3 regions of the Stenotrophomonas sp. 62841_Sma genome follow, and region 3 is predicted to be linked to each of the others. Evidence: predicted binding sites of a transcription regulator. Region 3 holds the regulator's gene; each other region holds the start of a gene.
What was found. Region 3 encodes FliA, which starts transcription of late flagellar genes. Its sites were predicted from a motif close to TAAAGTTTNNCNNNCNNNGGCCGATAA; they were not measured.
Positions count from the first base shown of each region.

Region 1: ACZK5G_RS06825 (GGDEF domain-containing protein) is a predicted target of FliA. The motif match lies at 5,395-5,421, and genes of this name have one in related genera.
Region 2: ACZK5G_RS16840 (methyl-accepting chemotaxis protein) is a predicted target of FliA. The motif match lies at 4,672-4,698, and genes of this name have one in related genera.

Region 1 is NZ_CM151224.1:1,445,198-1,455,414, forward strand. It holds gene ACZK5G_RS06800 (sensor histidine kinase) at 1-91, opposite strand, end outside; gene ACZK5G_RS06805 (response regulator) at 88-771, opposite strand; gene ACZK5G_RS06810 (metallophosphoesterase) at 906-2,033, opposite strand; gene ACZK5G_RS06815 (winged helix-turn-helix transcriptional regulator) at 2,107-2,556, opposite strand; gene ACZK5G_RS06820 (MFS transporter) at 2,634-3,851, shown strand; gene ACZK5G_RS06825 (GGDEF domain-containing protein) at 3,947-5,362, opposite strand; gene ACZK5G_RS06830 (TonB-dependent siderophore receptor) at 5,652-7,901, shown strand; gene ACZK5G_RS06835 (cation diffusion facilitator family transporter) at 8,082-9,062, shown strand; gene ACZK5G_RS06840 (IS481 family transposase) at 9,129-10,073, opposite strand; gene nfi (deoxyribonuclease V) at 10,158-10,217, opposite strand, start outside.
Region 2 is NZ_CM151224.1:3,562,900-3,573,116, reverse strand. It holds gene ACZK5G_RS16865 (DUF2065 domain-containing protein) at 1-184, shown strand, start outside; gene ACZK5G_RS16860 (adenylosuccinate synthase) at 837-2,129, shown strand; gene ACZK5G_RS16855 (hypothetical protein) at 2,247-2,915, shown strand; gene ACZK5G_RS16850 (M23 family metallopeptidase) at 2,851-3,525, opposite strand; gene ACZK5G_RS16845 (L,D-transpeptidase family protein) at 3,530-4,492, opposite strand; gene ACZK5G_RS16840 (methyl-accepting chemotaxis protein) at 4,728-6,851, shown strand; gene ACZK5G_RS16835 (hypothetical protein) at 6,938-7,225, opposite strand; gene ACZK5G_RS16830 (alpha/beta fold hydrolase) at 7,358-8,059, shown strand; gene ACZK5G_RS16825 (hypothetical protein) at 8,069-8,458, opposite strand; gene ACZK5G_RS16820 (AraC family transcriptional regulator) at 8,566-9,288, shown strand; gene ACZK5G_RS16815 (amino acid permease) at 9,371-10,217, shown strand, end outside.
Region 3 is NZ_CM151224.1:2,237,934-2,248,150, forward strand. It holds gene ACZK5G_RS10420 (chemotaxis protein CheW) at 1-789, opposite strand, end outside; gene ACZK5G_RS10425 (ParA family protein) at 786-1,568, opposite strand; gene motD (flagellar motor protein MotD) at 1,573-2,589, opposite strand; gene ACZK5G_RS10435 (flagellar motor protein) at 2,591-3,331, opposite strand; gene ACZK5G_RS10440 (chemotaxis protein CheA) at 3,433-5,265, opposite strand; gene ACZK5G_RS10445 (protein phosphatase CheZ) at 5,268-5,873, opposite strand; gene cheY (chemotaxis response regulator CheY) at 5,873-6,265, opposite strand; gene ACZK5G_RS10455 (RNA polymerase sigma factor FliA) at 6,323-7,066, opposite strand; gene ACZK5G_RS10460 (MinD/ParA family ATP-binding protein) at 7,063-7,950, opposite strand; gene flhF (flagellar biosynthesis protein FlhF) at 7,937-9,559, opposite strand; gene flhA (flagellar biosynthesis protein FlhA) at 9,705-10,217, opposite strand, start outside.

The sequences.
Region 1 (10,217 bases), 790 kb from region 3:
CCAGGATCGTGTTGAAGGTGAGCAGGCCCAGCATCGGCAACGCCAGGAAGGCGAGCAGGCGCCGGCGCAGGCTGGGTGGTCCACTGATCACGGGGCGCTGTCGTCCTGCGCGTCTTCCAGCATGTAGCCCAGCCCGCGCACGGTGCGGATGCCCATGCCGCCGGGCTGCAGCTTGCGGCGCAGGCGGTGCAGGGCGATGTCCAGGCCGTTGTCGGTGAGGTCCTGGCCCCAGTCGCACAGCGCTTCCACCAGTTGCGCGCGCGACACGATGCGCTCGGCGCGTACCGCCAGTGCCGACAGCAGGCCGAACTCGCGCGCGGTCAGTTCCAGCGACTGGTCGTCGATCCACACCCGGTGCCCGGCCAGATCGATACGCAGGCGGCCGATGCGCAGGTCCGGGTTGCCATTGCTGGTGACCCGCCGCAGCTGCGCACGCACGCGTGCTTCGAACTCGTCCAGCGCGAACGGCTTGACCAGGTAGTCATCGGCGCCCAGGTCGAGCACGCGCACGCGCTCGGCCAGGCCGTCGCGGGCGGTCACCACCAGCACCGCCAGGCCATCGCCGCGCTGGCGCAGGCGCTGCAGCACATCGCGGCCATCCAGCTGAGGCAGGCCCAGGTCCAGCACCAGCAATGCGTACTGGGTCGAGCCCAGTGCCGCGTCGGCGTGCGCACCGTTGTCGACGTGGTCAACCACGTGCCCCTGCCGGCGCAGCGAGGCGCACAGGCCGGAGGCGATATCCGGGTCGTCTTCAGCAATCAGAACGCGCATGCGCGGGGGCTCCTGTAACGGTCAGGCCCACCGGATGGACGGGGTGGGCCTCTCTCGGCTGCCGAGGGTAGCCGCAAACCGGGTGAAGGTGGAGCGCGCCGCCGCCGCCCGGTGCCGTCGCGCTGTCCCTTCATTCAGTCCTGCAGGCCCGGCTCACCTGGCGCCAACGGCACCCGCGAGCCGTCCAGCAGGCCACGGCTGAGCCTGCCATCCTCGATGAACAGCAGTTCGCCGTTCTCGCCGTTCTTGATGCTGCTGTCGATGGCGATCACGCGGTCGCCATGGAAGCTGCTGACGTGTGGCATCGAGGTGTGGCCGACCACGATGCGTTTGAGCTGCAGGCGGTCGAGTACGGTCTGCACCCCCGCGGTGTCGAGGTGGCCATCGAAGTAGCCGCGGTACCAGATCGGGCTGGTCTTGCCGTCATACAGCGGTGCGGTGGCCGGGTCGGCCTTTACTTCGGCCTTTGGCAGGCCCAGTGACGCCTGGTAGGCCGCATTGGTGCGCGCCGGGTCCAGCGCCAGCTGCACTGCCTCGGGCGAAATGCCGCCGTGCAGGAACAGGGTGTCGCCGATCTTCAGCAGCACCGGGCGGGTGCGCAGCCACTGCCCGATCACCGAATCGGCACCGTACAGCTGCGGGTAGCTGCGGCCGAGCAGCTGCGCGCTGCGCAGGTACTTCGGGTTGACGTAGCGCAGGTCGTCGTACAGCACCATGGTTTCGTGGTTGCCGAGCACGAAGTGCACCGCGCCGCCGGCGGCGGCCGCCTGCTGCTGCAGGCCATACAGCAGCCAGAAGGCCTCGGTCACCTGCGGGCCGCGGTCGAACACATCGCCGGCGATGACCAGCGTGTCCTTGCCCAGCGCCCAGCGATCCTGGGCATCGATGACCTGGTGGGCGCGCAGCAGGCGCACCAGCAACCCGTACTGGCCATGGATGTCGGACAGCGCAACGATGCGCGGCACGGCCGGCAGCACGGAAACCGAAGGCGCATTCGGGGCAGCCACGTGCACCGTGTGCTCGTAGCCGCAGCGCGGGGCGATGTCGGTACCTGCGGCCTGCGTGGCAAGCGTGTGCGACTCGACCTTGTCGTCGCAGATCCACTTGGCCTGCAACTGGTCGCCCTGGCGGAACACATAGGGGCCATCGGCCTGCACGTGGTCGGCGGGCGCGGCAACCTCGCGGGCCTGCGTGGTTGCTGTGGCGCAGGCCAGCAGCGGCAACAGCAGGGCGGTCAGCAGGGAAGGGCGATCGCGCGACAACGGCGGCATCCAGTGGCGGAAAGACCCGATGCTAACCGGCGCGGGTGTTCGTCGGTGTGCGCGAATGGGCGGATCAGGTGTCGCGCCCGCCGTCCCTGAGCTTGCGCACGCGGGTGGCGGTGGGCTGAAGTGGCTGGCCGTCGCGCCCGCGCGGCTGCATGTAGGGCAGCGGCCGCCGCGTCGCCGATTCGATCAGCTGTGAATGGGCTTCACCGGCCTCGAAGCGATGGCGTTCCGCCCATTGGCGCAGCGCGACCAGCAGCGGGAACAGTTCCTGGCCAGCGGCGGTGAGCACGTATTCCTGGTAGGCCGATCCATCGGAGGCCGGCTGCAGCTGCAGGATGCCGGCCTCTACCAGCCGGCGCAGGCGGTCGCTGAGGATGTTGCGGGCCGCGCCGAGGCTGCGCTGGAAGTCGCCAAAGCGGGTGATGCCATCGAAGGCATCGCGGATGACCAGCAACGCCCAGCGGTCGCCGAGCAGGTCGGCGCTGCGGGCGACGGGGCAGGGGCTGTCGGCGTGCATGGTGGACCTCTCTGATGTGGTTGCAGTTTAAAACCAATGGCAGTAGCCTGCATCAAGTTTCAAATTGCAACCACGTCATGAGTGCCACATCGCTTCCCCGCCCGCTGCTGGTCCTGCTTGCGGTTGCCGCCGGCGCCAGCGTCGCCAACGTCTACTACGCGCAGCCGCTGCTGGATCAGCTTGCACGCGCCTTTGCGCTGGACCGGGCCGTGGCCGGCGCGGTGCTGGCTGCTACCCAGGCCGGTAGCGTGCTGGCGTTGCTTGGCCTGCTGCCGCTGGCGGACCGTGGTGACCGGCGACGCCTGCTGCGGCTGCAGTTGATCGCATTGGTGCTGGCGCTGCTGTGGCTGGCAGCGTCACGCACGGCGGGCTGGCTGTTGTCGGGCATGCTGCTGGCCGGCTTGCTGGGCACGGCGCTGACCCAGGGCCTGATCGCCTATACCGCCATGCTGGCACCGCCCGAGCAGCGCGGTCGCGTGGTCGGTGTGGTGCAGGGCGGCGTGTTCATCGGCCTGCTGCTGGCGCGCGTGGTGTCCGGTACGGTGGCGGCGGCCTTTGGCTGGCAGATGGTCTACCTGTTGTCAGCGATGGTGGTGGCGGGGTTGGCGGCGCTGCTGTGGCGGCGCCTGCCCCCAGTACCGGTGCCGTCGGTTCCCCCACGCTGGCGCGAGCTGCTGGGCTCGATGCTGGGCATGCTGCGCCGCGATCGAACGCTGCGCGAACGCGGGCCGCTGGCACTGCTGCTGTTTGCCGGCCTCAATGTGTTCTGGGCGGCGGCACCCTTGCCGCTCTCGGCGCCACCGCTGCATTGGTCGACCGCCGCCATCGGTGCACTGGGCCTGGCCGGGGTGATCGGTGCGCTGCTGGCGGCGCGGGTAGGGCACTGGATGGACCGTGGTTTCGCGCATCCGGTCAGCGTCGGTGCGCTGTTGTTGATGCTGGTTGCGTGGTGGCCCTTGCTGGGCCTGCCGCAGTCGCTGTCGTTGCTGCTGTTGGGCGTGATTGTGCTCGACCTGGGTGGGCAGGCACTGCACGTATCAAACCAGGCATTGCTGCTGCGCGCGCCGGCTGAACAGCATGGACGCCTGGTGGCTTTGTACATGCTGTTCTATGCGGTGGGCAGTGGTGCCGGTGCAGCGGCCGGGCCGTGGATGCAGGCGCGCCATGGCTGGCCGGCGGTATGCCTGTTGGGGGCGGGCATCGCGTTGCTGGCGCTGCTCTGGTGGGCAGCGTGGCGGATGGTGGCGGTGAAAGCAGCGGCCGGCGGCCGTATCGGTAGTGCCGGCGGTCAGTAGAGTCGACTGTCAGTCGACTGCTCTTCGCCCTGCGTGCGAAAAACCCCGCGGTGCGCGCGATAGTCGACCCGCGGTCGACTCTACCTGTCCTGCCGTCATCGCTGCAGTGCGCGCCGTCCCGGCGCTTCCTGCAGGTCCGCACTGGCCACCACCACGCGGTTGCGGCCGCTGCGCTTGGCCTCGTACATTGCCGCGTCGGCACGGGCCATCAGCCGCTCGTAGTCCGGATGGCCGTCGTGGCCGGCCACGCCGATGCTGGCGGTCAGTGCCAGCACCTGGCCGTTGGCCAGTGCCACCGGCGACTGTGCGATCTGCCGCCGCAGGCTCTCGGCGATCACGGTCGCCTGCGATTCGCTGGCAGCCACCAGTACCACCACGAATTCTTCGCCGCCATAGCGGAACAGGTAGTCGCTGCCGCGCGTGAGCTGGCCGAGCAGGCCGGCGACGTGCTGCAACGCGCGGTCGCCGGCATCGTGGCCGTGGCCGTCGTTGATTGCCTTGAAGTGATCCAGGTCGAGCAGCAGCAGCGAGAATGGTGTGCGGTTGCGTGTGGCCAGCTCGATTTCCCGGCGCAGCACGGTGGGCAGGAAGCGACGGTTGAGCAGGTTGGTCAGCGCGTCGCTGCCGGCATCCAGTTCGCCGATGCGCTCGAACAGCAGTGTCATCAGGGTGCGGATGGCGGCCAGGTCCTCGCGGATGGCCGGCAGCACCGCCAGTCGCTGCGCCGGAGCATCGCCGCTCGCGCGCTGCAGGTGGCCATCAATGCGGGCCATCAACTGGCCCACCTGCTGCGTTTCGCTGCTTTCGCCGAAGCTGGGGATGCCCTTGTGGGTGAACCACAGGCCGAACTCCGAGGTAGCCAGGCTGGCGTTGTCGCTGGCCTGCACGTGGCCGGCCAACGCGTAGAGCAGGGCGTTTTCCCAGTCCAGCAGCAGTGCGCGCTGGCGCTCGCGTTCGGTACCGACGTTCTGTACCAGCGAGAACAGCCGGTAGGCGGCGTCGGCACGGGTGGAGCGCTCGCGCGCGTGGGTGTAGGCCAGGGTCATGCCTTCCATGGCGATATCCATGATCGCGCTGAGGCAGTCGATGGCGGCAAATGCGGTGTCGCTGTCCGGTGCATCGTCGCGCAGGCGCACGAACAGTTCGTGCTTGAGCACGCGCGCACCGCGGGTAACCAGGTCGACCGGAATGCCGACGCGGGCGTGCACGTCGCCGATGATCCGCTGCGAGGCCACGGTGTTGGCGATGCCGCTGGCATCAGTGGTCAGCAGCTGCGCCAGCCAGCGCTGCATGGCCGGCTGCAGGCGCTGCTTGACCTGGTCGTGGGACAGGAAACGGCGCGCACGGGTGTCCTGCAGCAGTACTTCGTAAAAGCGCTGGGCCAGCGCGGGTGGGGCATCGGTAGCAGCGGCCTTGAGCAGCGCGGTGGCGGCAGGGCCGGCCTGCAGCAGACACTGCTGCCAGGCCTCGGCCAGCGGCTGGCTGGCATCGTCCAATTGGGGTGGTTCCACGTCGATCTCTGACTGCGTACGGCAAACCACGGGTATCGGCCGCGGCGGCATACGGTTGATGGCGGGTTAGCCGGCCAGTTTACGCGCGGTGCAGGGTTGCACGGTGCGCAAACCACATCGGCGCCGCTGCGGCAATGAGTGAACGCATTTGAGAATCAATCGCATTGATGGGAGAATGCGCGCACGGAACGGGCTGCAGGTGCCTGCTGCAGGACTGCTCCGCCTCCCCCTCGTCGTTGCCTCAAGCCCTTTGCCAGAGGCCCCGTAGCCCTGCCAGAAGGTCCTGATCATGTCCCCTGCCGTTGTCCTTTCGCCGCGCCCGCTGGCGCTTGCCGTTGCCGCCCTGCTGGCCGGCAGCGCCCTGACCGCCCACGCCGAAACCGACGCAACCGATATCGACACGGTGCACGTCACCGCCTCGCAGATCGCGCGCCAGGCCCTGGGTACCTCGACCATCACCGCAGAGGACATCGCCAGGCGCCCGCCGGCCAACGACATCGCCGAGCTGCTGCGGACCATGCCCGGCGTCAACCTGACCGGCAACAGTGCGTCGGGCCAGTACGGCAACAACCGCCAGATCGATCTGCGTGGCATGGGCCCGGAAAACACCCTGATCCTGGTCGACGGCAAGCGCATCGGTGCGCGTGATGCCGTGCGCATGGGCCGCAGCGGTGAGCGCAATACCCGGGGCGATACCAACTGGGTGCCGGCGGAAATGATCGAGCGCATCGAAGTGCTGCGCGGCCCTGCAGCGGCACGTTATGGCTCGGGTGCTTCCGGTGGCGTGGTCAACATCATCACCAAGCGCCCGACCGGCGACCTGACCGGCGCGGTCGACCTGTATGGCCTGGTGCCCGAGCACAGCGCCGAAGGCGGCAGCGAGCGCGTCGGCCTGCAGCTGAGCGGGCCGATGACCGACACCCTGTCGTTCCGCCTGTACGGCAATCTCAACAAGACCGACGCCGATTCGCTGGAACTCAACCGTGACTTCGCGGCGAATCCGAACGCGGTGCCGCCGGCCGGTCGCGAGGGCGTCAAGAACCGCGATGTCAACGCGCTGCTGCGCTGGGACGTGACCGCCAACCAGGTGGTCGAATTCGAAGCAGGCACCAGTCGCCAGGGCAACATCTATGCTGGCGACCGCGCGGTCAGCACCACCGGTACCTCGACACCGATCGATCTGGGGGCGTTGGCCGAGCAGCAGGCCGAGACCAACCGCATGTACCGCAACACCGGCGCGATCACCCATCGCGGCCGCTGGGGCGATGTGACCTCTCGGGTGACCGCGGCAGTGGAAGCGGTGAACAACTCACGCATCAACGAAGGCCTGGCCGGTGGCCCGGAGGGCAGCTTCAACGGCACCGACTGGTCGACCTCGCGCCTGCGCAACTACCAGCTGGACGGCGAAGTCAGTTTCCCGACCACGCTGGGTGGTGCCGAGAACATCTGGACGCTGGGCTTTGAATACCTGGACAGCCGCCTGACCGACCCGTACTCGATGAGCCAGTCCAGCAGCAGCGGCGGCGGCATCCCGGGGCTGTCGGCCGATCGCGCTCGCGGCAAGTCCGACGCGCAGACCACCGCCGTGTTCGTGGAAGACAACATCTACCTGGGCGAGCGCTGGATCGTCACCCCGGGCCTGCGCTTCGACCACCACAGCCAGTTCGGCAACAACACCAGCCCCAGCCTCAACGCGCAGTTCCGCATCAACAGCGACTGGGTGGTGAAGGGCGGTATCGCCCGTGCATTCAAGGCGCCGAACCTGTACCAGTCGAATCCGGACTATCTGTATTACACCCGGGGCAATGGCTGCCCTAATGCACTGCCGAGCCTGGGCGCCGGCTGCTACATGCGCGGCAACTCGGACCTGAAGGCGGAAACCAGCCTGAACAAGGAATTGGGTATCGAGTGGGCACCGCAGAGCGGCTGGCAAGCGTCGTTGACCTACTTCCACAACGACTACAAGGACAAGATCCAGGCCGGGTACAACCAGATCGGGCTGACCGCCGACACCAAGGGCCGCATCTTCCGCTGGGAGAACGCACCCAAGGCGATCGTGCAGGGTCTGGAAGGCAACCTGGTGGTCCCGCTGCTGGGCGAGCAGGGCAACCGCCTGAAGTGGAGCAACAACTTCACCTACATGGTGGAGAACGAGAACAAGAGCACCGGCCAGCCGCTGTCGGTGATTCCGAAGTACACCGTCAACACGATGCTGGACTGGCAGGCCACCGACAAGTTGTCGCTGCTGCTGACCGGCACCTTCTACGGCAAGCAGAAGCCGGCCACCACCAACATCAACAATGATCCGCGCTGCACCGGCACCTGCGATCCGTCGATCGCGCTGCAGGACCGTGGTGCGTACAACATCTGGGGCGTGAGCGCGCGCTACAAGGTGACCGAGACGGTCAGCTTCGGTTTCGGCGTCAACAACCTGGCCGACAAGCGCCTGTTCCGCGAGGCCAACAGCAGCGATGCCGGCGCGGCGACCTACAACGAGCCGGGCCGCGCGTACTGGGCCAGCCTGCGCTTCGGGTTCTGACCGCAGGCGGACGTCGGTCCGCTGCGTCCGCCAGGCGTGGCCTGGCGTTGCCGGCCGCGCTCCGGTAGCGCCGGGTCATGCCCGGTGAGGGACCGCGTGGCCTGCAATGTTATAAACACCGTGATAGTTTCCCAACGCCCTCCGGCGTAGCCTGCCTCCCATCGCAAAGGAGCTGTTGCCATGGGCCACGACCACGATCACCTGCCATCCGAGATCCGCCACGAGAAACCCTTGTGGTGGGCGCTCGGCCTGACCTCCACCTTCCTCGTCGTCGAGGTGGTGGGCGCGTTCTGGACCAACAGCCTGGCGCTGCTGTCCGACGCGGCGCACATGGCTACCGACGCTTTAGCGCTGATGATCGCGCTGGTCGCGGTGCGGCTGAGCCGGCGCCCGCCGGACGCGCGCCGCACCTACGGCTATGCACGCCTGGAAGCGCTGGGCGCGATGATCAATGGCGCGATGCTGTTCGTGGTCGCCGGCTATATCCTGTGGGAGGCCATTGGACGTTTCCGCGAGCCGCAGGAGATTGCCTCGTCGGGCATGCTGGTGATTGCCGCGGCGGGCCTGGTCATCAATCTGATCTCGATGCGCCTGCTGCAGGCCGGCAGCGGCGAGAGCCTCAACGTGAAGGGTGCCTACCTGGAAGTGTGGGCAGACATGCTCGGCTCGGTGGCCGTGATTGCTGGCGCGCTGTTGATCAAGTGGACCGGCTGGAAGCCGATCGACCCGATCCTGGCGGTGCTGATCGGCCTGTGGGTACTGCCGCGCACCTATGTGCTGATGCGCGAGGCGATCAACGTGCTGCTGGAAGGCGTGCCCAAGGGCATGGACGTGGCCAAGGTGCGCGACAGCCTGTCCGGCCACGCTGCGGTACTGGACGTGCATGACCTGCATGTGTGGGCGCTGGCCTCCAGCACCCCGGCGCTGACCGCGCACATCGTGATGCGCGACGGCACCGATGCCGATGCGCTGCGTCGTGATCTGGGCGGGCGCCTGCACGATGACTTCGGCATCGAGCACGTGACACTGCAGATCGAAGCGGACCACTGCGGCGAAGCCTGTGGTGAGCCGGCGCCGGCCAAGGGCGGCGAGCACGAGGGCCATGAAGGCCATGACCACGGCGAGGACGCGCAGGGCCACCGCGGCCACGTGCATCGCTGAACGAGGATGTAGGGGCGTCGATCGGGTCAAGCCGCCTGGATGAAGCCGGCTTGGTAGAGTCGACTGTTAGTTGTGTAAACCCACTACGTTGTTCAGCGGCACTCTGGAGATAGGTGGCTGGCCGCCGATCGCCATATGGGGACGGTGCCAGTTGTAGTGGTGCAGCCATTGGTTCAGAATGGAATTGCGCTGGTCCGAGGATGCGTACTCGCAGGCGTAGGCCCACTCGCGCAGGCTGGTCTGGATGAAGCGCTCGGCTTTGCCATTGGTCCGCGGCGTGTAGGGCTTGGTTCTGATGTGCTTGATTCCAAGGGATTTGAGCAGCTTGGCAAAGGCGGTGGAGCGATAGCAGGCACCGTTGTCGGTCAGGATCCGCTTGAAGGTGATTCCCAGGCTGGCGTAGTACTCCAGAGCGCCCAGCAACGCCTGGCAGGCGGTTTCGCCCTGTTCGTTGGGGTGGACGCTGCTGAAGGCCACTCGGGAGTGATCGTCGATGGCCACGTGGACGTAGCCCCAGCCACCGCCCGCGGCGTTTCCCCGGCGTTTGGCATCGGTTCTGTGCCCTGGCCGCTGGAAGTTGCCCAGCTTCTTGATGTCCAGGTGCAGCAGCCCTCCTGGCTGATCATATTCGTATCGGATGACCTCCTTGGGCGGATCAAGCTGACACAGCCGATTGAGGCCGTGGGCGCGCATCAGCCTTGAAATCGTACTGTGGCCGACCCCCAGTGCCTTGGAGATGGTCAGGTAGGTCTGCCGCTTACGGCGGCGTTCCTTGATCTGCTCGACCACCAGCTCCGGTGTGGCGTGCGGCGTCTGGTGAGGCTTTGAGCTGCGGTTCTCCAAGCCCGATGGCCCCAACTCCCGGAATCGGCCCAGCCATTTGTAAGCCGTACGCACGCTGACGCCACACGCCTGAGCTGCTTCTTCCGGGCGCAGGCCCTCGTGAAGAATGCGGTGAACAAGAAGTGCTCGACTATGGACGGTCAAACGGGCATTTTTATGGTGGTTCATCCGGGCTCTTTGGGGTCTGGAAAGGTGTGGTAACCGCCATTTTCCAAAGATGTCCCGGATGAACAACCTACAGAGAGATCACAACTAGCAGTCGACTCTACCCCGTCGCGAGGCCAGCCGGTCTGCCAGCCGCGTCGGCTCCGG
Region 2 (10,217 bases), 1.3 Mb from region 3:
GAAAGATCTGTTCGCCGCCGTCTGCCTGGTGGCGGTGCTGGAAGGCCTGTTCCTGTTCGTCGCCCCGTTCGCCTGGAAGCGCATGGCCGAGCGCCTGCTGGACCTGCCCAGCCCGGCCCTGCGCAGCTTCGGCGGGCTGGTGCTGCTGGCCGGCCTGAGCCTGCTGTGGTGGGCGCGGCATTGAAAGGGTAGTGCCGGCCGCTGGCCGGCAACCTGGGATTGCCGGCCAGCGGCCGGCACTACCGGGAGGCGCCTGACCGGCCGGTACATGCGTGACCCGGCTCTGGTAGATGCCAACCTTGGTTGGCATTGCCGGCCAGCGGCCGGCACTACCGGGAGGTGCCTGACCGGCCGGTACATGCGTGGCCCGGCTCTGGTAGCTGCCAACCTTGGTTGGCATTGCCGGCCAGCGGCCGGCACTACCGGGAGGCGCCTGACCGACCGGCACATGCGTGGCCCAGCTCTGGTAGATGCCAACCTTGGTTGGCATTGCCGGCCAGCGGCCGGCACTACCGGGAAGCGCCTGACCGGCCGGTGCATGCGTGGCCCGGCTCTGGTAGATGCCAACCTTGGTTGGCATTGCCGGCCAGCGGCCGGCACTACCGGGCGGGGCGGCTGACCGGCCGGTGAAGCCGTCCGTCGGAAAGGTGGCACCCGACCCCGGAAACCCGGATAATGCACAAAAGCCGGACGGGCCTCCCCGTTCGGCTTTTTCCGTGTCTGGGCCTTCCATCGCCGGCTGCTCCCCGTTTGGAGCCGCCCTCCAGGTGCTGGCCAGCCCCGCCACGGTTCAACCGTCCGCGGCCCCGATGGCCGCAACATATGAGGAGCCCGTCATGGGTCAGTCTGTCGTAGTGTTGGGTGCCCAGTGGGGCGATGAAGGCAAGGGCAAGATCGTCGATCTGCTCACTGAGGAAATCGGCGCCGTCGTGCGCTTCCAGGGCGGCCACAACGCCGGCCACACCCTGGTCATCAACGGTAAGAAGACCGTCCTGCACCTGATCCCGTCGGGCATCCTGCGTGACGATGCGCTGTGCCTGATCGGCAACGGCGTGGTGATCTCGCCGGCCGCGCTGCAGAAGGAAATCGCCGAGCTGGAAGCCTCCGGCGTGGAAGTGCGTTCGCGCCTGAAGATCTCCCCGGCCGCGCCGCTGATCATGCCGTACCACATCGCCCTGGACCAGGCGCGCGAGCGCGCTGCCGGCGGCAAGGCGATCGGCACCACCGGCCGTGGCATCGGCCCGGCCTACGAAGACAAGGTGGCGCGTCGCGGCATCCGCATCGCCGACCTGCATTACCCGAAGCAGCTGGAAGAACTGCTGCGCACCGCGCTGGATTACCACAACTTCGTGCTGACCAAGTATCTGAACACCGATGCGGTCGATTTCCAGAAGACCTTCGACGAAGCGCTGGCCTTCGGCGAATACGTGCAGCCGATGAAGTCCGACGTGGCCGGCATCCTGCACGACCTGCGCAAGCAGGGTAAGCGCGTGCTGTTCGAAGGCGCGCAGGGTGCGCTGCTGGACATCGACCACGGCACCTACCCGTACGTCACCAGCTCCAACACCACCGTCGGTGGTGCACTGGCCGGTTCCGGCGTCGGCGCCGATTCGATCGACTACGTGCTGGGCATCGCCAAGGCCTACGCCACCCGCGTCGGCGGCGGCCCGTTCCCGACCGAACTGGACGACGAAGTCGGCCAGGGCATCCGTGACCGCGGCGCCGAGTACGGTGCCTCGACCGGCCGTCCGCGTCGCTGCGGCTGGATGGACATCGTCGCGCTGAAGCGCGCCGTGGCCATCAACGGCATCAGCGGCCTGTGCATCACCAAGCTGGACGTGCTGGATGGCATGGAAAAGCTGAAGGTCTGCATCGCCTACGAATACAACGGCAAGCGCACCGAGTACGCGCCGCTGGACGCGCAGGGCTGGGAAGACTGCACCCCGGTGTACCTGGAGTTCCCGGGCTGGAGCGAGAACACCCACGGCATCACCAACTGGGACGACCTGCCGCCGGCCGCACGTGCCTACCTGCGTTCGCTGGAAGAGCTGGCCGGTTGCCCGATCAGCATCGTCTCCACCGGCCCGGACCGCGACCACACCATGGTCCTGCAGGATCCGTTCGCCTGAGGTAGCGCCGGGCGCTGCCCGGCGTAGGTGACAGGAAGAGCCCCGCGAAAGCGGGGCTTTTTCGTTACTGTGTCGGCACGGCCAGCAGGGAAATGACGTGATGACCTGGATGTCAGCGTGAAGGGTGTAACGGTGGTGCGGATCACCCTGTGGGTGCTGTGGAGCCTGTGGGCGCTTGCCTGCGCGGTGCTGGTGCTGGGCGCGATCGCCAACCACATGGCCTCACGCACGCAGGTGCTGCCTGTGGTGCTGAGCCCGGGTGCGACGGCCGAGGTCACGGTCTACCGCTTCATCGATGACCAATTGCGGCTGCGCCTGCGTTACGCGGATGACGGTACTTCCACGGCGATCGATCCTGAGGTGCGCCTGCGCGTGGAAACCCCGACAGATCAGACCGACTTCCGCGCCGAAACGCGTTCGGGCGTGCCGGGTTCCGGCATCACCCGCGCGCTGGAATCGGTTGTGCCTGCTGGATTTGCCGCCTCGTACTTCGGTTATGGCCGGGGGGATGCGCTGCCGCGCGGGCGTTCGTGGCTGCGGGTGACCGTTCTGGAGGTCGAGCCCGCGCTGGCGGGGCGCGTGGCCTCGGTGGAACTGCTGCCACCGATGGACGTACTGAAGCTGACCGACCTGGACTACGCGTGGCTGTGGCCGTTCTTCTTCTGGAAGGTGGCGGCGTTGTTCCTGCTGATTCCGGGCGCTGCCCTGGTGGCATTCACCATCACCTTGCGGCGCTGGCAGCGTCAGGCGTCGAAGCCGCCTGTTTCAACAGCGGATACGGATTGATCGACTCTCCCTTCCACCACTGTTTTTCCGGGCCCAGCAGGTGCACCTCGAAGTGCAGGTGCGGGGCCTCGGCGCTGGCGTTACCGGTGCTGCCCACGTAACCGATCACCTCTCCGCGCTTGATCACCTGCTTCTCCGCCAGGCCATCGGCGTAGCGCTGCAGATGCGCGTAGTAGTAGCACCAGCGCCCGCTGGGCTCGAACTGGTAAATCGTCAAGCCGCCGCGCTCGCTGTCGAACAGTTTTTCAACCGTTCCATCGGCCACCGCCAGCACCGGCGTACCGGTATCGGCCATGATGTCGATGGCATCGTGTACGCGGCCCTCGCTGCGTGCATCGGTGAAGGTATCGCGCAGCTGGGACGCATGGATACCCTGCACCGGCAGCAGCAGACCGGACGGTGCATCCGCAGTCTGCGCGGCCGACGGCGCGGTGTTGGCGGGTGGGGCTGTTGCGGGTGTCGCTACAGATTCCTTCGCCGGCGCCGCTGCCAGTGCCGATTGCGCTTGAGGCAGCGGGGCGGGTACCGGATCACCTGCATCGCGGTGCAGCCACCAGCCTGCACCCAGCCCCAGCAGAACGCCCAGCACGATCAGTTGCGAAAGGCGCATCGGCTCACTCCTGCATCACCACGGGTACCGAGGTATCCACGGCATCGGCCACGCGCAGCGCATCCCAGTTGGTCATGCGCACGCAGCCATGCGATTCGGTCTTGCCCACATGGCCGGGTTCGGGCGTGCCATGCAGGCCGTAATGCGGCTTGGACAGATCGATCCAGACCCGCCCGACCGGATTGTTCGGGCCCGGTGGCAGGGTGGCCTTCTTTTCGCCCTTGCGGGCATCCCAGAACAGTTTCGGGTTGTAGTGGAACGGCGGGTCGCGGTAAACGCCCAGGATCTTCCATTCGCCGATCGGTAACGGGTCGTGCTGGCTGCCCGACGACACCGGCACCTGTGCGATCACCTTGCCCTGCGCATCCAGCAGCTGCAGCGTGGAATCGGATTTGTCGACCACGATCTTCGCCGCCTTCGGCAATGCGGCCAGTGCGATGTTGGGTACCTGGATGCGGCTGCCAGCCTTGGTCAGGTCCACGCCGGGATTGAGCACTTTCATCAGCTCAGGGGAGGCATGGAAGCGCTCGCCGAGGGCTTCTTCCACACTGCCGTAGCCCAGCGATGTGAGCTTGGCCTGGGCGGCGGGCCCTTTCGGAGTGGCCTGGAACGGACCGGCGACATCCTCAGCAGTCAGCGTGTAGCTGGCCAACGGCCCAACGGTATCGGCCTGCAGGGCCTTCCAGGTGGTGTCGTCCAGTTCACCCGTTACGTCCAGCCCATGCGCTGCCTGGAAACCCGACACCGCGCGTCGCTGGTTGCTGCCCACTTCGCCATCGATCTGGCCAGGGGAGAAATTCGCGCGATCCAGCAGCACCTGGGCGTGCAGGGCGGAGTGGGGTGCCACATCCGGCCCGGCTTTCTCGGCAATGGGGGCAGGTAGTTCGGGCGGCGTCGCCTGCGCGAAGGCTGGCGACGCCAGCAGCGAGAGAGCGAGCAGGGTGGATCGGGACACGGGCAAGGGCATTGGGATCTCCAGCAGGTCACGCCACCACCTTGCCCGCAGCCGCCGCCGAGCCACCGTGAAAGGGATCTGATGCCCGCATGAGCAGCCATGGGTATTGCAGCTGTGTCCAGCGCGCAGGTGCTGCTGCGCCGGGGGCTCACCAAGGTGAACGGTGGCCGACGCCGTCGACGGATGGCGATCAAGATTGCCTGCCGGGCCGCCGATAAGGGCGCATCCCCCCGTTTTGGATACCCCCATGAACTACTTGAGGAACGTCAGGGTTGCCTGGCGTCTTGGGCTGGGCTTTGGCCTGTTGCTGCTGCTGGTTGCCGCCGTGGTGGCCACCGGCGCCACCGCCAGTGTCGTGCAGAAGCGCGCGATGCAGCAGGTGGTCGACGTCAGCGTGGCCAAGGTGCGCCTGCTGTCGCAGATGCTCGATGCCAACAACCAGATGATGGTGGTGCGCCGCGAGATGCTGATCCGCCAGGGCGACGACCGTGGCCACGACGAGCAGCGCATCGCCGATCTGGTGAAGCGCTACGAGGCCAGCTGGACCGCCTATCAGGCGCTGCCCAGCGACGCCGACGGCAAGGCCATCGCTGAAACCATCGCCGCCAAGCGTGCCATTGCGCGCCCGCTCAACAAGCAGACCAGCGAACTGATGGAGCAGGGCGACTACCCGGGCGCCGTAGCGCTGACCCTGGGCCCGGTGCAGGAAGCGGCAAACGGCTGGAACAAGGCGCTGTCCGATGGCGTGGACTTCGAAGAGAAGGAAAGCCGTGATGCCGCCGCCGAGGCGATCCGCCTGGGTGAGCGCAGCCTGCTGCAGCTGCTGGTGCTGGGCGGCGTCGCGCTGCTGGTGGGCATCGGTGCCTCGGTGATGATCGGCCGCAGCCTGACCGGTCCGCTGGCCCGCGCGGTGAACCTGGCCGAGCGCCTGTCCAAGGGACAATTGGACCAGGAGTTCCGCCTTGGCGGCCGTGACGAACTGACCCAGCTGGGCGAGGCGATGGCCAGCGTGCGGCAGAGCGTGCAGGCGGCGATCGGCGCACAGCTGCAGATGGCTGAGCAGCATGAGGCGGGCGCGATCCGCTATCGCATGGACGCCAGCGCCTTCCCCGGTGACTTCGGCCGCATGGTGCAGGCCACCAACAGCCTGGTCGAATCGCACGTGCAGGTGGAGCTGCTGATGGCCGAAGTGATGCAGCGCTACGCCATCGGCGACCTCAGCCGCGACCTGCCCGACTACCCGGGCGAGAAGGGCACGCTGACCCGTACGTTGGCCGCGGTGAAGCAGAGCCTGATGGCGATCAACGCGCAGATCGATGAACTGGCCCGCGCCGCACGCGCCGGTGATTTCAGCATGCGTGGTGATGCCGCTGCGTTCCAGTACCAGTTCAAGGCGATGGTCGAACACCTCAACGGCATGATGGCCAGTTCGCAGGCCAGCATCGCCGATGTCTCCGACGTGCTGCGTGCGATCTCGCACGGCGACCTGACCGCACGCATGGATGGCGAGTACGACGGCGTGTTCGCACGCATGCGTGACGACGCCAACACCACCACCGCACAGCTGACCGGCATCGTGCGTGGCATCCAGGTGGCTGCCGACAGCATCAACAACGCGGCGCAGGAACTGGCCGCCGGCAACAACGACCTGTCGCGCCGTACCGAGCAGCAGGCAGCCAATCTGGAAGAAGCGGCCGCATCAATGGAGGAACTGACCTCCACCGTGCGCCAGAACGCCGAGCTGGCGCGTCAGGCCGACAGTGAAGCGCATGCCGCGGGTGCCGCCGTACGCGAGACCGAGCAGGCGATGGCACAGATGGCATCGGTGATGGGCGAGATCGACCAGTCCTCGGCACGCATCTCGGAAATCTCCACGGTGATCGACGGCATCGCGTTCCAGACCAACATCCTGGCGCTGAATGCTGCAGTGGAAGCCGCGCGTGCAGGCGAGCAGGGCCGTGGATTCGCCGTGGTTGCCAGCGAAGTGCGCACGCTCGCGCAGCGTGCCGGTGTCGCCGCCAAGGAGATCAAGGAGCTGATCGAAGACGCCGCTGCGAAGGTGAAGAGCGGCCTGGCAGTGACCGTTGAATCGGAAGCCGCGATCGCGCGCGTGGCACAGGCAAGTTCGCGCACCACCCAGCTGATGAGCGACATCGCAGCGGCCAGCAAGGAACAGGCCGCCGGCATTGAGCAGGTCAACCAGGTGGTGGTGCAGATGGACCAGGTGACCCAGCAGAACGCTGCGCTGGTGGAAGAAGCCACCGCTGCCAGTCGCGCGCTGGAAGAACAGGCGCATGCACTGACCACGTCGGTGTCGGTGTTCAAGGTGGAAGGCGCAGCAGCTTCCGCCGTGACGCGTCGCGCAGCCTGAGCAGACTGCTGAACCCGTGACAGGAATACGGCCGCCCTGAGCGGCCGTATTCCCATTGCCTGCTCAGACAGGCCGACACACCGCCATCATTGTTCAAGAACACTGCCGAGCATGGCCCCCACCGCATACAGCACGACCAGGGTAGGGGGCATCACCAGCAGGTAGACGGTCGTCCAGGTCTTTCCGGATAGCCACCCACCCATGCCGATGACGTTGAGTGCTGCGGTCTGCAGCATCACCGGCAGCTGCATGAGGATGTAGGCGCTCTTGGGGTCGCTGTTGGCCTGGGCATCGAGCACCAGCCAAGTGGTCAACGCGAGATAGAGTGCGCATACGGCTAGGCCGGTCCAGCTGAGCCAGCGTGACTTGCGCATGCCGCCTTCTCCGTTCCGTCTGGACTACCAGCGTAGCGCCGCGTGCGCCGCCGTGCACTTCCTTGGGCCGAGCCAATGAGTGAAGCTGCAGGCGGGGAGCCGTGCGAAGAAACTTGATGGGTGATCAACGTGATGAATGCAGTGATGCTGCCGGTCGTGATGCTGCCAGGCCTGGATGGCACCGGCCTGCTGTCGGCGCACTTCGTAGAGGCGATGCAGGCGCGGGGCATGCAGATGCAGGTACTGCCGATGCCCGCGCAGGGGCCACAGGACTACACCACGTTGGCGTCGACTCTGCGCCCGCGGCTTCCTGCATCTCCCTTTGTGCTGTTGGCCGAATCGTTCGCCGGGCCACTGGCCATCGAACTGGCGGTGGCCGGGCAGCCTGGATTGCATGGGTTGGTACTGAGTACGACCTTCGCACGGCGGCCGGTACCGCTGCCTGCGGCGAGCGCACAGATACTGGCTCCAGCGTGGCCCTTGCCGCCACTCGCATTGATGGCCCGGTTGTTGCTGGGGCAATGGCGGACGCGCGCGAACCTGCATGAGCTGCGCCTCGCAATCGCGCAGGTGCCGGCTGCAACCCTGCGCCAGCGTGCTGCGGCGACGCTGCAGGTGGACGTTCGTGCACTGCTGCCGGAACTCGTGTTGCCGACGCTTTGCCTGCATGCCCAGCAGGACCGCCTGCTGTGGCCGCCCAGCGTGGCCGAGCTGCAGGCCTTGTTGCCCGATGCCCGCCATGTGTCGTTGCAGGGGCCACATCTGCTGCTGCAGGCGCGCGCTGATGCAGCTGCAGCCGAAGTTGCCGCGTGGATGAGGACGCTGTCGCCCTGATTGAAGGGCTCAGCCGCGCGCGCGGGTACGTGCTGCTTTCTTCGCCGCCACCTTGCGCACGGTCTTCTTCGCCGCACGGGTCTTCGCCGCCTTCTTTGCGGCAGCGCTGCGTGAGGCGGTGGTGCTGGCCTTCTTGGCCGTCGTCTTCTTTGCTGCCTTCCTCGTGGCCGCCTTGCGGGCCGGGGCCTTCTTCGCTGCTGCCTTCTTCGTAGCGGCCTTCTTCGCCACCTTGCGCCCACTGCCGCTGCGCTTGCCACCGCCATCCTGCTTGTTCACAGTGGCCCAGGCGATGCGCTCTGCGGTGCTTTCGCTGGCACCGCGCTCGCGCTCGCTCTCTTCGATGTGCTCGGCCTGGCGCTTCTGCTTTTCGGTATAGGCGGACTTGTCACCGCGGGGCATGGCCGGTTCTCCGGTGGGGGCTGGCCCCACGGTGGGCCTGGCGGCGTTAAGCGCAAGTCCCGCAAGGGTGATCGCACCGGCAAGGGCGCCTCGGCTATGCTTGCCCCATGCGAGTCGAGCCCGCCGACATCGAAGCCCTGTTCGACGCCATCCCGGATGTGCTGTTCTTCATCAAGGACCTTCAGGGGCGTTACACCCACGTCAACCAGACCATGCTGCGGCGGCTGGGTCTGCGTGCGCGCAAGGACGTGATCGGGCGTACTGCGGCCGAGATCTACCCGACCGGCCTCAGTGCGGACTACGTCGACCAGGACGCCCGCGTGCTGTCCGGTGAGGTGATCGAGAACCTGATGGAGCTGCACCTGTTCGCCAACCGCGAACCGGGCTGGTGCCTGACCTGCAAGCGCCCGCTGGTGGTCGATGGGGCCATCGAGGGCCTGATCGGCATATCCCGCGACCTTGGCCAGAAGGACAGCCTGGGCACCCAGTACGAGCAGTTACGGCTGGCTCTGGCCCACCTCAATGCGCACTACGCCGAGAACGTGCGCATGCAGACCCTGCTGGATATCACCGGTTTCTCGCTGTCCAAGCTGGAGCGCAGCTTCCGCAAGGTGTTCCAGATGACCCCGCAGCAGGTGCTGACCCGGCTGCGGATCCAGATGGCCATGCACCTGCTGCACGGCGACGACAGCATCGCCTGCATCGGCCAGGCCTGCGGTTTCAGCGACCAGAGCGCCTTTACCCGCAAGTTCAAGGCTGAAACCGGTTTCTCGCCGCGCGCCTACCGCGCCCGTATTGGTGGCAACGTCGGCGAGCCGGCGCTGGCCTGAGCCGCCTGCTGCGCTGTGCCTATCCCCGTGGGCACGGGACAGGGTAAGGTGTCGCCCCTGTAGCCCGCCGCCAGCCCCGCCGATGCCCAACTCGATTCCGACCGCTTCGCCGTCCCGCCTCGGACATTCGCTCAAGCCCCGCCAGCTGATCATGATGGGTCTGGGCAGCGCCATCGGCGCCGGCCTCTTCCTCGGCTCGGGCGTGGGTGTACAGGCGGCCGGCCCGGCAGTGCTGGTGTCGTATCTGGTCGCTGGTGCGCTGGTGATCATCGTGATGAACGCACTGGGCGAGATGGCGGCGGCCAAGCCGACCAGTGGCGCGTTCTCGGTCTATGCCGCTGATGCCATGGGAGCCACCGCCGGCGCCACCGTGGGCTGGCTGTGGTGGGTGCAGCTGGTGATCGTGATCGCCGCCGAGGCGGTAGGCGCGGCCGGGCTTCTTGCCACGGTCTGGCCGGCGATACCGGTACCGATGGCGGCGCTGGCCTTCATGCTGTTCTTCACCGCGATCAATCTGCTCGGGGTGAAGAACTTCGGCGAGTTCGAATTCTGGTTCGCCATCCTCAAGGTGGCGGCGATCCTGGCCTTCATCGCCATCGGTGTGGCGCTGCTGATGGGCTGGCTGCCGCAGGTGACCTCGCCGGGCCTGAGCAACTTCACCGAACACGGCGGCTTCGCACCGAAGGGCCTGGCCGGAATCGGTGCGGCGCTGCTGGTTGTCGTTTTTGCCTTTGGCGGTACCGAGATCGTAGCCGTGGCGGCGGCCGAAACCGAAGATCCCGAGCGCAGCATTGCTCGTGCCATCCGCACCGTGGCCTGGCGCATCCTGGTGTTCTACATCGGCTCGCTGAGCGTGATCATCGCTGTGGTGCCATGGACCAGCGAGGCACTGAAGTCGCCGTTCGCCGCCGTGCTGGATATCGCCCGAA
Region 3 (10,217 bases):
GGTGCGCTCGCCGGCGCGTCGGTTCTGTGGATGCGGGCTGCTGGCGGGCCGATGTGCCTGTGCCTGCAGCTCCTGCCAGCTGCTCGGGCGGTGGCCTGCTGGCGCGTCCACGGCCACGCGCGGGGGCGGCGCGGCATCGGTGCGCGCAACTGGAGCGGGTGCTGCGACCACGGCCGCTGGTGGCGCAGGAACGTCCTCGCCGCCGGCAGCGGCCTCGAACGCGGCCTCCAGACCGGGGCTGTCGGTGTGGGCGAGTCGATGGCTGTCGGCCGGATCGGTCTCGTAGATCACTTCGTCCGGCAGGTCGTCCCATGTAGGTTCCGGGCCGGACTTGGCGGTGGCGGGAGCAGGGGCCGTCTCGTGGATCACCTCGTCAGGCAGGTCATCCCAGGTCGGTTCGCGCTCGGGGGCGGCGACAGGCATTGCGGCGGCCTCGAAGGCGGCCTCCAGTGCTGCGTCGTCCTCTGCCGCGGCAGCAGCAACAGTCTCCGTTTCGTAGATCACTTCGGCGGGCAGATCGTCCCAGGTGGGCTCGCGCTCAGCCGTTGCGGCCGCGTCGAAGGCGGCTTCGAGTGCGGCGTTGTCGACGGCAGGCGCAGCGGCGACGGTCTCGGTTTCGTAGATCACCTCGGCCGGCAGGTCATCCCAGGTCGGCTCGCGTTCGGCGTCGGCTGCAATTGCTGGGCACGCTTCGTCGCTCGCCGGCGGCGGTGCAGCCGGTGGTGCCACGGCGATCGCTTCGCCCAGCAGTTCGTCCAGGTAGTCGTCCAGTACACCGGTGCTGTTCATGCGGCCTGCTCCAGGGCGCGGGCATCCTCGCCGAGGATCCAGTTCAGCGCGCGGCGATAGGCGGCCAGGCCGCGGCCCGGGTAATCCTCACCAACGCTCGGCAGGGTAAGGCCGGCGGCGTTGCTGATGCGGGTGTCGATCGGAATCGCGTCTTCCCACACACGGGTGCCGTGACGATCCTGCATCGTGCGCAGCGACTCGTTGCCGGCGCGGGTGCGGCGGTCGAACAGGGTCGGCAGGATCGAGATCGGCAGCGGGCGGCGGCGCGAGCGTTCGACCATCTCGCCGGTGCGGACCATGCCATCCAGGCCATGCAGGGCCAGCGGCTCGGCCTGGGTGGGGATGATCAGGCGATCGGCTGCGGCCAGCGCATTGATCATCAACAGGCCGAGGGTGGGGGCGCAGTCCAGCAGGATGTAGTCGTGCTGGCCCTGGTGGCGCGCAAGCGCATTCTGCAGTGCCAGGCCAAGGCCAGGCTGGTTGGCGCTGCGGCGTTCCAGCGTGGCCAGCGCGGACTGTGCGCAGACATAGTCCAGGCCATGGATGCTGCTGGCATGGCACAGGCTGGAAAGATCGGCGGGCGGGGCGCCGAACAGCTCCAGCACGCCAGCCGGCGGCGGGTCCACCGGTACGCCGAACGCGCGGCTGAGCGAGGCGTGCGGATCGAGGTCGATCAGCAGCACGCGATGGCCAAGTGCGGCCAGTCCGCGGCCGAGGGCGAGGGTGGTGGTGGTCTTGCCGACTCCGCCCTTCTGGTTGGCGACTGCCCAGATGCGCATCGGATTACTCCTTCATTGCCGGGGGAACGGCGGCGCCGACGCGGCTGCCAGCCGGCACCGGCGGCAACTTCACCGGTGCGATGGGGGAGGTGGGGGCGGTAGCCGGAGTTGCCGCGGCTTGTTCGGTATCGGTGTTCCGGGTGGCACCGGTGGCTGCGTTCAGGCGCTGGCCGAGCGGGTCCACCGAGTGCGAGGTGTCGGCCAGGATGATGACCATCACCCGGCGGTTGCGGTTGCGGCCCTGCGCGCTGTCGTTCTCTTCGCGCGGGCGGAACTGGCCGTAGCCGACCATCGCCAGCCGCGACGGCTGCACGCCCTGGTCGGCGAACAGGTGCACCACGCTGGCCGCGCGCCCGGCCGACAGTTCCCAGTTCGACGGGAAGGTGGCGGTGGCGATCGGTACGTTGTCGGTGTGGCCTTCCACGCGCACGCTGTTGGGTACGTCGCGCAGGACCTCGGCCAGGCTGGCCAGGGTCTGCCGCGCATGCACGTCCAGCGCGGCCGAACCGGTGGGGAACAGGATGTCGCTGTTGATCTCGACTTCGATCCACAGCTCGGTGCGGCGCACGCTGATCATGCCGCGGTCGATCAGCGGCGCGAGCGCGGCGGTGAGGCGGTCGGCGATGCTGTTGAGCTGGCGCTCGGCGCGCGCGATCTGCTCCTGGTTGTGCACCGAAACAGGCATGCGCATCTGCGAGGCCATCGACGGCAGCAGGGTCGGGTCGTGCGACGGCGCAGGCGCCGAGGGCCCGATCTTGGTGCCGGACTTGATCACCGAGGGGCTGTCCCAGCCGCCACCCTGCACCTGCTTGTTACCCACCTGTACCGGATTGATGGTGCGCGGCGCGCCCCCGAAGGCATCGGTCAGCGCGTCGGCCATGATCCGGTACTTGCCTTCGTTCACCGAGGAAATCGCGTACATGACCACGAAGAAGGCGAGCAGCAGCGTCATCAGGTCGGCATAGGGGATCGCCCATGCTTCGTGGTTGGCGTGCTCTTCGTGGTGCTTGCGGCGGGCCATGTCAGTGCAGGAAGCCGGAGAGGTTGGTTTCGATGTTGCGCGGGTTTTCGCCCTGGGCGATCGAGATCAGGCCTTCGATGACCATTTCGCGGTCGCGGGTGTTGTGCGAGATCACACTCTTGAGCTTGGCGGCCACCGGCAGGAACAGCAGGTTGGCCGAGGCGATGCCGTAGATGGTGGCGGTGAACGCTGCGGCGATGCCGTGGCCGAGCTTGCTCGGGTCGGCCAGGTTCTTCATCACCGCGATCAGGCCAAGCACGGCACCGATGATGCCCAGTGTCGGTGCATAGATGCCCATCGCTTCGAAGACCTTGGCACCGGCCTGGTCCTGGTGTTCCTGGCTGCCCAGTTCGATTTCCAGCATGTGCCGCATCGATTCGGGTTCGACGCCGTCCACCAGCAGCTGCAGGCCCTTGCGCAGGAACGGGTCCTGCTGTGCTTCCACCTGCGATTCCAGGCCCAGCAGGCCCTGGCGGCGGGCGATGTTGCTCCACTCGACGATCTGCTGGATCAGTTCGCGGCGATCGCTGTGCGGCGGGCGCACGACCCAGCGCACGATCTTGAAGGCATGCTTGAACACCGCCGGCGAGGTATGCAGCAGGATCGCGGCGACGGTGCCGACGATGACGATCACGAACGCCGCAGGCGACCACAACGACGCCAGGCCGGCGCCCTTGAGGATGCTGCCGCCGACCAGCGAGGCCAGGGCGAGAAAGAGTCCAATGAGGCTGAGTCTATCCATGGTTCCGGTATCGGCGTGTATGAATGGGACTTGAGACACCGGTAGATCGCGTACAGACGGTGGTCACAGTTTTCGGGGCGCCGGGCATGGCCCGGCGGGGGTCATCGCAGCCCGTCCACGTCCAGGATCAGCGCCATGCGACCATCGCCGATCAAGGTTGCACCGGCATAACCGCGCAGGCCGCGCAGCGCTTTCGGCAGCGGCTTGATGACCACTTCCTCACGCCCGCGCACCTGGTCCACGACCAGCCCGAAGCGCGCTTCGCCGGCCTGCAGCACCACGATGGTCAGCAGCGACGAGGCGGCCGGCGTCACATCCAGCCACTGGCGCAGATCGACCAGCGGCAGCGTGTGCGAGCGGCGGTCGAGCACGGCACGGCCATCGAACCAGCCCAGCGAGGTGCGCGGCGCGTGCAGCACTTCCATCACGCGGGCCAGCGGCAGCGCATAGACGTCCTCGCCGGCCTGCACCAGCAGGGTCGGCAGGATCGCCAGGGTCAGCGGCACGCGGATCAGGAAGCGGCTGCCACGGCCCAGTTCCGACTGGATCTGGATCTGGCCGCTCAGTTCGCGGATGCGTGACTGCACCACGTCCATGCCGACGCCACGACCGGAGATGTCGGTGACCTGCTGCTTGGTCGAGAAGCCGGGCAGGAACACCAGGTGCAGGCACTCCTCGCTGCTCAGGCGCGCGGCGGCTTCCGGATCGATCAGGCCCTTCTCGCGCGCCTTGGCACGCAGCTTTTCTGGGTCGATGCCGGCGCCATCGTCCTGCACCTCGATGCTGACGTAGTCGCCTTCCTGCTGTGCCGACAGGCGCACATGGCCCATCCGTGGCTTGCCCTGTGCCTCGCGCAGGTCGGGCATTTCCACGCCATGGTCGATGGCGTTGCGGACCAGGTGCACCAGCGGGTCGGCCAGCGCTTCGACCAGGTTGCGGTCGAGCTCGGTCTCGGCGCCGATCAGTTCCAGGTCCACTTCCTTCTTCAGCGAGCGGGCGACGTCACGGGCAACCTTGGGGAAGCGCGAGAACACCTTGCCCACCGGCTGCATGCGGGTGCGCATCACTGCCGACTGCAGGCGGGCGGTGGCGATATCCAGAGTGGACACGGCCCGGTCCAGCTCTTCATCGCGCAGGCGTGCACGCAGGGTCTTGAGCCGATTGCGTGACAGCACCAGTTCGCCGATCAGGTTGACGATCGCGTCCAGGCGCTTGGTGTCCACGCGCACGGTATGTTCGGCCTCGGCCAGCGGCTTGGCGGCCGGCTTCGCCGCCGGTGCCGGTGCGGCGACCGGGCGCGGCGCTGCGATCGGTGCCGGTGCCACCACGGCCGCAGGCTTGGTGCCCGGTGCCGCGCCACCGTGCAGCTGGTCGAGCAGGGCTTCGAACTCGTCTTCGCTGATCAGTCCGTCGTCGGCCTTCTTCGCTGGCGCGACCGCGGTCGGCGCGTTGCCACCATGCAGCTGGTCGAGCAGAGCCTCGAATTCGTCGTCGGTGATCAGGTCGCTGCCACCCGCGGTGGGTGCGGCGGCGGCGGCGGGTGCAGCCACGCCACCGCCGTGCACGTCGAACTGTGCGATCAGGTCCGGCGGCGCATAGCCCGGCTCGGTGCCGGAGGAAACCGCGTCCAGCATCGACTGCAGGTAGTCCAGCGATTGCTGGGCCGCGTCGAAGTGGTGGGCCTGCAGCACGGCCTGGCCGGCACGTGCGGCGCCCAGCGCCTCTTCAGCGGCATGGCACAGCTCGACCATGGCGGTGACGCCGAGGAAGCCGGCGCCGCCTTTGAGCGTGTGGTAGCCGCGGAACACCGCGTTGAGCTGGTCGCTGTCCTGCGGTGCCTGCTCCAGCGACACCAGCTGTTCGCCGAGGCGATCCAGGATCTCCTGCGCCTCGATGATGAAATCGGCAGTGATGTCGTCGGATACCGCGCTCATGCTTACAGCCCCAGATCCGACAACAGGTCGTCGGCGTCGTTCTGCGAGACCGCGTGGCGGTCCAGTCCCTTCAGTGCCGGCCCGGCCAGTTCCGGGTCGGTGCGATGCTGTTCCGGCGGCAGGCCGAGCGCGCCGAAGCCTTCGTGCACGCGGCGGACGATGCCGACCACGCGACGGATGATCTGCCCGGTCAGGTCCTGGTAGCTCTGGGTCAGGGCGATCTCGGTCAGGTTGTGGCGGATGCGCTCGAGCTGCGCGTCCTGGCCCGGCTGCAGGCCTTCAGCGCGCAGCTGTTCGGTCAGGCTGCGGCATTCCTCGGCCAGGTCCAGGGTGCGGTGCGTCGCCTGTTCGGTCATCGCCACCACGTGGTCCAGTCGCGCGCAGGCGTCGTCCAGTTCGCCGGCTTCGCTCGGCACGGTCGGCAGTTCGCCCAGCGCCTGTCCCAGCTCGCGGGCCAGCCGCGAGAGGCCGCTCATCATCGGCTGCGTGCGCAGCGCGACCAGCCCATCGATGCGCTGCCGCCAGGCGGCCTCGTCACCGGACTCGAGTGCGTCCAGGGCCTCCTGCAGGCGCAGGGCGAGGGCGTTCTTGTCGACCGTGGTATCCATCAGGCGCTGGCCGCCAGGCGTTCGAAGATCTTGCCGAGCTTCTCTTCCAGCGTCTGCGCGGTGAATGGCTTGATGATGTAGCCGTTCACGCCGCTCTGGGCGGCTTCGATGATCTGCTCGCGCTTGGCTTCTGCGGTGACCATCAGCACCGGCAGGGTCTTCAGCTTGGCATCGGCACGGATGGCCTTGAGCAGCTCGATGCCGGTCATCACCGGCATGTTCCAGTCGGTGACCACGAAATCGAACGGCTGGCTCTGCAGCAGCGACAGCGCGGCATGCCCGTCCTCGGCTTCGGCGGTATTGGTGAAGCCCAGATCGCCCAGCAGGTTCTTGACGATTCGACGCATGGTCGAGAAGTCGTCGACGATCAGGATGCGCATGTTCTTGTTCAAAGCAGAATTCCTTTGTTGTTCATTCCGGACGGCCGGGGGCAGCCGCCTCGGGGATGTTCATTCTTCGAGGCCTGCGTCGGCAGCCTCGAACAGCTTCAGCCGGCCACGCAGGCGCAGTACCGCCTGGCCGTGGATCTGGCAGACCCGCGACTCGCTCACGCCGAGCACCGCGCCGATCTCCTTCAGGTTCAGTTCCTGCTCGTAGTACAGCGAGAGCACCAGTTGTTCGCGCTCGGGCAGGTGGCCGATGGCCTTGCCCAGCTCGCGACCGAACTCGCCGCGCTCCAGTACCTGCTGCGGGGTCGGCCCGCCCTGGGCGACGGTGTCCAGCTCGCCCTGGTCCTCGATGCGCGATTCCAGGCTCAGCACCTGGCCACGTGCAGCGTCTTCCATCAGCCGCAGGTACTCAGGCAGCGGCATCTCCATCGCGGCGGCCACTTCAGTGGCGCTGGCGGCACGGCCACTGCTCTGTTCCAGGCGGCGGATGGTGGCGGCGGCATCACGTGCACGGCGGTGCACCGAACGCGGGACCCAGTCACCACGGCGGATCTCGTCGATCATCGAACCACGGATGCGGATCGAGGCGTAGGTCTCGAAAGAAGCACCCTGGTCGGCGTCATAGCTGCGCGAGGCTTCGATCAGTCCCATCATGCCGGCCTGGATCAGGTCGTCGACCTCGACGCTGGCCGGCAGGCGCGCGGCCAGGTGGTGGGCGATGCGCCGCACCAGGTCCGAATGCTGGGCGATGACTTCGTTTGCCGCCGAGCGCTGCACTTCCCTGTACTGGGCTGCGCCTTTCATGCCGTCACCCCACGCTGCTTGAGGATGCGTTCGAGGAAGAACTCGACGCCGCCACGCGGTTCGGTCGGCGCCTGCCAGCGCGCGGTACGGCGCGCGATCTCGGTGATCGCCAGCGCCGCCGGGCTGGACGGATAGGCCTTCACCACCGGCTGCTGGCGCTGCACCGACAGGCGCAGCCAGTCATCCTGCGGCACGCAGCCGAGGTAGTTCAGCGAGACATCGGCAAGGAACTTCTCGCAGACGCGGGTCAGCTTCTCGTACAGCACGCGGCCCTCGTTGGGGTCGCGCACCATGTTGGCCACCACCTGGATGCGGTCCACGCCGCGCTCGCGCGACAGCACCTTGATCAGTGCGTAGGCGTCGGTGATCGAGGCCGGCTCGTCACAGACCACCACCACGGTGTCCTGTGCGGCCTGGCAGAAGGTCAGCACGCCATCGGTGATGCCCGCGGCAGTGTCCACCACCATGATGTCCAGCTCGCGCTCCAGCTCGGAGAACACGTTGACCAGGCCAACGTGCTCGGCCGGAGCCAGCTCGGCCATGTGGCGGCGGCCGGATGCGGCCGGGACCACCAGCACGCCGTTCGGGCCTTCGACGATGACGTCATCCAGCGTGCAGCGGCCGGCGACCAGGTCGGCCAGCGTAAAGGTGGGGTTCAGCCCCAGGATCACGTCGATGTTGGCCAGGCCGAGGTCGGCGTCCAGCAGCAGCGTGCGCTTGCCCATGCCAGCCAGTGCCACGGCCAGGTTGGCCGACACATTCGTCTTGCCCACGCCGCCCTTACCGCCAGTGACCGCAATGGTGCGCACAGGGCCGAGCGGCTCGCTGCGGGTGGCCGACAGCGGGAAGGTCTTGGTCAGCTTGGCGTACTCACGCGACGGCATGGTTCAACTCCGGGTTGCAGGGCATATCGGCCGCGCGGCGCAAATCTTCAAGGCGAAGTACAAGATTGGCTGCACTGGCCCGGTGCAGGTCCTCCGGGACGTCCTGGCCATCGGTCACCCAGGTGATCGGCAGGGCATGATCCACGGCCACCGACAGGGCGTTGCCGAAGCGGCCGGTCTCGTCCAGCTTGCTCAGTACCAGGCCCTGCAGGTTGGCGGCGCCGAAGCGGCGGACCACCTCGTCCATGTCGCCGAAGCTGGTGTTGGCCGGCAGCACCAGCAGGGTGCGGACCTGGCGCGCGGCACGCAGCCACTGCAGCTGGGCGGCCAGGGCGCGGTCGCGCGGGCCCAGGCCGGCGGTGTCGATCAGCACCAGCTTGTAGTCCTTCAGGCGTTCCAGCAGCTGGTCCAGGTCGGTGCCGCTGTTGGCCTCGTGCACCGCGATGCCGAGCTGGCGGCCGTAGCCGTACAGCTGCTCGCGGGCACCGATGCGGGTGGTGTCGGTGGTTACCAGGGCCACGTCACGCGGCGCGTGCTTCTCGGCGAAGCGCGAGGCCAGCTTGGCGATGGTGGTGGTCTTGCCGGCGCCGGTCGGGCCGACCAGGGCGATCACACCACCTTCTTCCAGCGGGTCGACCGGGGCGATCGGCAGCTTGCGCGAAATCAGCCCCAGCATCAGGCCGCGGCCACGGTGGGCCTCGGTCTCCAGCGGGATCTGCATGGCCACGTCGCGGGCGAGGCCGGCATCGAAGCCATACTCGTCCATCAGGTCCAGCGCGGTGGCGCGCACCGGGCAGCCGCGCAGGCGCTCGTCGGTGAAGCGGTTCATCTCGCGCTCGATCACATGGCGCATGCCGGCCACTTCCTGGCGCAGCTGGCGGATCTCGGCGTCGTCCTGGGCCACCAGGGTCAGTGCCGGGGCTGGGGCCAGCACGGGGGCAGCGCCGGTTTCGTCGCTGGCTTCGACCGGTGCCGGTCCGCTGGCAACGATCCCGGGCTGCGCTTCGGTCACGGCAGCGGTCGGCAGCGGCGGCGGCTGCACAGCCGGGGCCGCGTTTTCGTGATGCGCCTCGTGCGGCGGATCAATCTGGAAGCGGGCGCGGTTGGCCGGTGCGGCGGTGCTGAGCGCCGGTGCGACGATGGCTTCGGCGAACGGAGCGAAGATCTGATCCGGCAGCGCCGGTTCGTTGACGGCGGCGCGTGCCAGGGTGGCGGCGAAGCCGGTGCTGCCGCGGGTCGGCACGATCTCGTCGGCGCTGTCCAGGGTGCGGCCGGTGGCGCCGACCGCAGCGCGGGCGAGGGCAGCCACGGCCGAGGTGGTTGCGGCGACCGGTTCCGGTGCCGGGGTATTGCTGCGGCGGCGGGTGACCGCGGCGATCACCGCGTCGGCGGCGGTGCGCGGCTTCGGCGCCGGCGGCGGAGCGATGTCACGACGCGAGGCTTCCAGTGCACGCTGCACGGCGCTCTCGTCGTAGTTGGCGGCGGCGACGATCTCGATGCCTTCCTCGATCCGGCGGTTGGACAGGATCACGGCGTCAGGACCATGTTCCTTGCGCACCAGGTTCATGGCCGAGCGCATGTCGGCGGCGACGAATCGTTTGATTTTCATGCTGTGGTCACGGGACGAAGACGGCGGGGTGGCGGTCGGAGAACTCGGGTGGTCGGTGGTCTGCACGGTGCGGGTTCCCCTTGGTATCTGTCTGTTGCGTTGGTTCGAAAGTGGTGTCTGTTTTCTGGCGCATCGGAGGGCGGCGTCAGCTGATCGTTCCGACCAGCTTCAGGCGCTTGTCCTCCGGCACCTCGCTGTAGGCCAGGACCGACAGCGACGGAACGCTGTGGCGGACCAGGCGGGCCAGCGCGGCACGCACCGGGCCAGGTACCAGCACGACCGCGGGCTCGTTGCGGGCTTCCTGCTTGCTGACACATTCGGCCAGGCTCTGGTGCAGTCGCTCAGCGAGTCCGGGTTCCAGCGCGGCGCCGTTGCCCTGCGTGGACTCCTGCAAGACACGTTCCAATTGTGGGTTGAGCGTGAACACCGGCAGCTCCGCCGACATTCCGGCGATCTCCTGCACGATGAAACGACCCAGTGCGGTGCGCACCGCGGCGGTCAGTACGGCCGGGTCCTGGCTGTTCGGAGCGTGTTCGACCAGTGCTTCGGCGATCTTGCGCAGCTGGCGGATCGGAATGCGTTCGATCAGCAGGTTCTGCAACACGCGCACCACCGCCGACAGCGGCAGCGCCTTCGGCGTCAGATCTTCGACGAGCTT